DNA from 2 places in the Paenibacillus sp. FSL E2-0190 genome. Region 2 is predicted to be linked to the other one. Evidence: a T-box and tRNA genes for the amino acid it is inferred to sense, from the RefSeq annotation. Region 2 holds a T-box; the other holds one or more tRNA genes.
The links. The T-box of region 2 lies ahead of metG (methionine--tRNA ligase). A T-box ahead of a tRNA ligase gene usually reads a tRNA of that ligase, here a tRNA-Met.
Positions count from the first base shown of each region.

Region 1: it has a tRNA-Met gene. The T-box ahead of metG (methionine--tRNA ligase) is inferred to sense a tRNA for this amino acid. The anticodon was not compared.

Region 1 is NZ_CP150306.1:5,286,742-5,290,166, reverse strand. Features, by position in the region: gene NST25_RS23325 (extracellular solute-binding protein) at 1-1,303, shown strand, start outside; gene NST25_RS23320 (hypothetical protein) at 1,416-1,580, shown strand; tRNA gene NST25_RS23315 (tRNA-Met) at 1,663-1,739, shown strand; tRNA gene NST25_RS23310 (tRNA-Ile) at 1,784-1,857, shown strand; gene NST25_RS23305 (sialidase family protein) at 2,297-3,425, opposite strand, start outside.
Region 2 is NZ_CP150306.1:4,982,090-4,985,514, reverse strand. Features, by position in the region: gene NST25_RS22100 (copper amine oxidase N-terminal domain-containing protein) at 1-343, shown strand, start outside; gene NST25_RS22095 (transcriptional repressor) at 563-1,024, shown strand; gene yidD (membrane protein insertion efficiency factor YidD) at 1,027-1,290, shown strand; T-box leader at 1,331-1,591, shown strand; gene metG (methionine--tRNA ligase) at 1,639-3,425, shown strand, end outside.

The DNA.
Region 1 (3,425 bases), 300 kb from region 2:
TTTTCGTCAGCAGTTTACAGATATGTATGAATTGCAGCATCCTGAAATCAAACTTGAGATTATTCCAGCCATCAATATGAATGAGCTTCGTTTTGACAGCACCTATCCAGAGGTTAACCCAGATAATCTGGAGAATATCCGAGCAATTATGGGCGGTGCAGAGCCAGTTGATGTAATCGTCGGTGATAGTACATTGGTGAAGAGTTTGGTGGAACATAATCTGGTGCAACCGCTGGAGCCGCTTATCGCACGAGATCAATATGATTTAAGCAATATGGCGCCTACGATGCTAAGTGGAGTTCGTGAGCTGGGTGGAGGAAGTCTTTACGCGTTAGCGCCGACTTTTATGTCGAGTGCGTTATATTTTAACAAAGGTATTTTTGATGCTGCTGGTGTAGGTTATCCGACAGATGGAATGACTTGGGATGAAGTGTTCGCGCTGGCCGAAAAGGTGACCAAGAAATCGACAAATAAAGATAAGCGTATATATGGCTTTTCGATGAACCGTTATATGAGCGATCCTTTCTGGGATATGCAGACCTATGTCTCACCGCTGGAGCTTGCTATGTATGACAACAAGGGACATAAGATGGAGGTAAACCAAACACAGTGGAGTCAAGCTTGGACGACCTACAGCCAATTGGTGAAAAAGCAAATTACACCTGGGTTAAACGGTATGGATTTTATAGAAACAGAACGGAGTACCTATAGTCCTGTCCAAGGGGATCTCTTCCTTACCGGAAAAGCTGCAATGGTAATTGGAGAATACGATTATCTTAATGAGCTTGCAGGTGTGAGCCGCAATGCAGCAAAAATTAAAAATTATAATCCTGTCGATTGGGGTTTCGTTACCGTACCTACTTTTAAGGAGAAACCAGGAGTGGCTGTAGGTACTTGGGTAGGTAATATGATGGCTATCAACACTATGGCTGCTAATAAGGAAGATGCGTGGGATTTGATCAAATTCGTCAACAGTAATGAAGTAGCTAAAATTAAAGCCCATACCCGCGGGGAACTAACTTCCCGTAAGGATTACATTACCACGAAAGTACCTTCAGTAAATCTGGAGTCCTTCTATACGCTCAAACCATTACCAGCCAATGATCCTTTGATGAACGTCCTACAAACACAGAAGCCTGGAATTAGCCGTGTTAATGATGTTGGGCGCCAACTGTTCACAGAAGTTTATCAGGGCAAGAGAACGGTCGAGAGTGCACTTAAAGCTTGGGAGAAGCAAGGGAATACGATGCTGGGTACGCTCGAAAAAGATCCCACATATTATTTTGACTCCATAGGGGATTGAGTTTTGGAATATGTAGCAGCCACCGGATTTCCGGTGGCTTATTTTGTGGAACTTGGGCATGATAAGTTCAGAGCAGCGTAAGATTAATTTGCGAAAAGGAGAAGAGGGCATCATGAATTGGATATACTTCGCGAAACTGTTCAGAACGAGATTTCAAGCAGGCTGTTTGGCAAAAAGACTGGAGCAAGATGGCTGGATTTATGGCTATCATGACCCAAGTTTTGTGGAGATTTATCGATCCCGCAAAGGAAGATATGGGGTTAGATTTTTGCCTTGAGAACTTTTACAAATTCATCCTTGACGTAGACCCATTTTGTACTGTATATTATTTATTGTCGCTGTTTGAATATTATTTCTGACGCGGGGTGGAGCAGCCCGGTAGCTCGTCGGGCTCATAACCCGAAGGTCGCAGGTTCAAATCCTGCCCCCGCAACCAATTTTATTACAACAGCAATTGTACATTCGGATATTTTTAGATCCGGGCCCTTAGCTCAGTTGGTTAGAGCGGTCGGCTCATAACCGATTGGTCGGGGGTTCGAGTCCCTCAGGGCCCACTTATCAAAAACCCTTACTTTGTAAGGGTTTTTTGCTGTCTGTAGGTTCCCTTGTAAGTAGAAGTGGATGAGTTGGAAAAGCGACAAAATAGAAAATGATCACATTTTGGTCACGGCGTTATTAGATCCTCTGGTTTTATCACAGATCATCTGGAAAACGGTAAAAAGTATGTATTCTGTGGAATTGCCCTACTCTTGTAGAGGAAAGGGGACAGTCATGACATATAGACTATTAAGTAGCAAGCACCATACGCCGTAGATTTTGATTGAATTAAAAGCATGTCCAATACGCTGAAATTGATAATTTCTTTGAACAGGTTAATGCTGAATTTTGATAAGAAGCAATAAAGGATGCCGCATGTTCGCTCGGCATCCTTTATTGAAGATGGAATACTAACTTAACAGCCTTTTAATTTATCATCAGAAGTTGATTAATAGCTTATTGATTATCCCCAAACCAGATGTTCTCAGTACCGGTCCGCGTGTCTGTCCATACGCTCACTAGACGGCCTGTTTGGGGGACGATGGCATTACCGATGTAGTCCCCAATTAGGGGGATGCCGGTGACGTCAAAGGAAGTTGTTGTTATCCGGGTGTTTGTATACGTCATACCGCCATCTCTAGATGTTGCTAGATAAACATCAAGGTTGAGGGGGTTGACTCGATTAGTGTAATAGGTAACGAATATTGCACCATCCGCAGGGGATACGGTGATGGCTGGGAAAAAGTTTTGGGAGCCCACCGGACTACCTGTAATGGATATTGGTGCCCCCCAATCCACACCAAAATTGGTGGAAGTGGCAAGAAAAATATCGGAATAACCTTCTCGAAAATCTTGCCATACAGCATAGACATTCCCTCGCGTCGTCGGTGCATTAGAAATATCTGCTGCGAGGGAAGGGTATGTCAGACATCTAAATGTATATCCCGGCAATGGATCTGGTGGGACTACAACGCTGGCGACCATGGTTTCAGGAGTAAAAATGACCCCACCGTCTGAGGATGTGCGAATTTTAAGATCAGTATTACCGGGAGGCTGATTGATCCATCCCACGATAACAATCCCATTTAATGTAATTGCTATACCGGGGAATTCTTCGAATTCTTCGACCGAAGACAGCAGGGAGGGACTGGAATAGGTACTACCGTTATCTAGGGAACGATTGAAGAATATCGTATTTCCCGGTATGAATTGTGTGTTGTAATCATGCGTATAACCAGTATATACATTTCCAAAAAAGGGACTTGATCCAGCTTTGTCGGTGACAACGACCACCTGATCATCATTTACAAACTGCCCAAACCCTTGATTCACGATGACTGGAGGTCCGAATGAAGAGGCATTGTCGGCAGATGTATAGGAAACGATCGACCCGCTGAGACCGTCTGAATCGAAGGCGTGGGCTAATACTACGAAAGTGGTCGGGAAAATATAATCAATATGTGGTGCTTCGATGCCTGCAAATCCTGTCGGTAACGGCAATAACGTTGTTGTCCAAGTGGCACCTGCGTCAATAGATTTGTATAAACCTATATTAGGAGGGCCTAATCGAAGATCTACAGCTACG
Region 2 (3,425 bases):
TAATTCCAGTGATAAGAACCTGGCTGGCGTAGACCCCATGGCAGGTACGGAAGCATCCAATGCCGGTAATTTCGGGGTATTATACAAGATCAGATTCGAAAATGTTGCACCAAACTCATTGATTACGTTTAATCCACGTGGCGGTAACTATATGGGGCCGGTTATGGTTAATAACCAAATCGTGCATATGCCAAGCGTGGGAAGTCTCTCGAACGCTGACATGAACAGTGTGGTTTATCGTAGTGGTGAGTATGGAGGTTCTGTGGAGATTTTGTTCACAGCAGCTTCAGGCAGTAACTTGCCGGTCAATTTCCTCATCACTCCACTTCCAGCAAAGAAATAACAAATAGGAATATCCCTATAAGCTCTATTGGGGAATTATCTACAATAAAGGCCCGGCTGAATATTCCGTAAAGGAATACGCAGCCGGGCTTTTGTTTAAATATAATAATTCAGAGGTTGCGTAGGGGCGCTTCATGGTGCTTCATTGACGGGGCATTTATTTTGGGGCATTATTAAGAGAGTGAAATATAAATGAACTGATCTTATGGGAGATGAGCGTATGCTGTCGACAGAACAAATATTAGAAGTCATGTCGGGGCAAGGACTGCGAATCACCGACCAACGCAAAACGCTTGCCCAGTTATTCGGCGAGAATAAGGGATATTTGTCAGCGAAGGATGTATATGAGCATATGGGCCGTAAGTATAGCGGACTTAGCTTTGATACGGTGTACCGCAATCTTCGTGTAATGGAAGAGCTTGGTGTGCTTGAACAGATTGTCTTTGAAGACGGAGTGAAGTTCAAGGGAAGCTGCAATCATCAGGATCATCACCATCATATGATCTGCCTTCAATGCCAAAAGACCTACCCGATTAATTTCTGCCCGATGAATTTAACGGATACACCCGATCAATTCCGGGTAGTCAAGCATAAATTTGAGGTGTTCGGTTATTGCAAAGAATGTGAAGAGAACCGGGAAGAAGAATTAGTTGCAGCATCAGATAAACAAAAGGGACTTTAGAAATGGTGACCCTACGCAGAACGATTCAGGCGCCTATTCGGGTGTATCGCAGGTACATTTCCCCTATTAAACCTGCAACCTGCCGCTTCTATCCAACCTGCTCTGCCTATGCCCTGGAAGCCATTGAAGTCCATGGTCCATTGAAAGGCTCATGGCTTGCAGCTAAGCGGATTGCCAGATGTCATCCCTTTCATCCTGGAGGACTTGATCCTGTGCCGCCTCTTCAAGATGAATCTGCTGAGAAGGATTCTGCCCCTGCGACTTGACATGGGGCCTTACCATTGGGTATATTCACAAGTAATAGTATGAATTCCGAAGAACGGATAAGTAAATCGTTACGTCCATTACAGAGAGCCGGAATATGCTGAAATCCGGTATGGAGCGTTAGATTGAATATGGTCCGGGAGGAACTGTGTTCGAGCGGGAACTGCAATTGTGGTTCACGTAAGATAACAGCGTGATCCAGCGTTAATGGACAGTTCCCGCGAGGGAACTGGCGAAGCCTGCGCTCTGTGAAGAGACAGGAAATTTGGGTGGTATCGCGTGAGTTATACTCTCGCCCCATTATGGGGGCGGGAGTTTTTTGTTTTTTAATAAGAAAGGATGATTACTGAATGAGTGAGAAAAAAACGTTTTACCTAACGACACCAATTTATTATCCAAGTGACAAGCTACATATCGGACATGCTTATTCAACCGTGGCAGGAGACGCAATGGCCCGTTACAAACGTCTGCGCGGCTACGAAGTGCGTTATCTAACCGGTACAGACGAACATGGACAAAAGATCGAGCGGAAGGCAGAGGAAGCAGGAAAGACCCCTCAGCAGTTCGTAGACGACATTGTTGTTGGTATTAAGGAGCTATGGCGTAAGCTGGACATTTCGAACGATGACTTCATCCGTACTACGGAAGAGCGTCATAAAAAAGTGGTACAGGATATTTTTGATCGGTTGCTGCAGCAAGGAGACATCTATAAAGGTGAATATGAAGGCTGGTATAGTATCCCAGATGAAACCTTTTACACAGAAACGCAATTAGTTGATATAGTGCGTGATGACAACGGTGTGATTACTGGTGCAAAAAGCCCAGATAGCGGCCACCCGGTTGAGCTGGTGAAGGAAGCAAGTTATTTCTTCCGGATGAGTAAATATGCGGATCGTTTGCTGCAATTTTACGAGGAGAATCCAGAGTTTATTTTGCCGGAATCCCGTAAGAACGAAATGATTAACAATTTCATCAAACCCGGACTGGAAGACCTTGCAGTTTCCCGTACAACCTTTGATTGGGGCGTAAAAGTTAAGGGCGACGAGAAGCATGTCGTGTACGTGTGGATTGATGCTTTGACTAACTATATTACTGCTCTGGGTTATGGTTCCGAGGATCGCACCTTGTATGACAAGTTCTGGCCTGCGGATGTACACATCGTTGGTAAAGAAATCGTTCGTTTCCATACCATTTACTGGCCGATCATTCTGATGGCGCTTGGTGAACCCCTTCCGAAAAAGGTATTTGCCCATGGCTGGTTGCTCATGAAAGATGGAAAAATGTCGAAATCTAAAGGTAACGTAGTTGATCCTGTGACACTGATTGATCGTTATGGCTTGGATGCATTACGTTATTACCTGCTGCGCGAAGTACCGTTTGGTTCGGATGGCACGTTCACACCGGAAAGCTTTGTAGACCGGGTTAACTATGACCTTGCCAACGACCTTGGTAACCTGTTGAACCGTACAGGGGCTATGGTTGAAAAGTATTTTGCAGGCGAGATTCCGGCATATGAAGGAAATGTAACAGCATTTGATGGTGAGCTTCAAGCTGCGGCTGAGAATACTTATGCCAAAGTAGAAGAAGCTATGGAAAAAATGGAGTTCTCCGTGGCGTTGACAGCTATCGGAATATTCATTAGCCGCACCAACAAATATATCGATGAGACACAACCTTGGGTGCTTGCCAAAGATGAAAATAGAACCGCCGAGCTGGCTTCTGTGATGAGACATCTGGTGGAAGGTCTGCGTACCGCTTCAATCCTGCTGCAGCCGTTCTTGACACAAACACCAGCGAAGATCTGGGAACAGCTGGGTATTGAGCCTGGTGAGTTAACGACTTGGGATAGCGGTAAGACCTTTGGCCTGATTCCGGCAGGAACAAAGCTGGTGAAAGGCAATCCAATCTTCCCACGTCTGGATGTGGAGCAAGAGGTAGCTTATATTGCCGAGGCTATGGGCGCTGGTAAAGCTGCGGCTGAAGTGGCGGAATCGGCTGCTCCTGCTGCTGCGGACTCCGAGCCAGTGGAAGAGCATAAAGAGGAAATCGGCATTGACGATTTCGCTAAAGCAGAGCTGCGGGTAGCTCAGGTTATTGCTGCAGAGCCAGTGAAAAAAGCTGACAAGCTGCTGAAGCT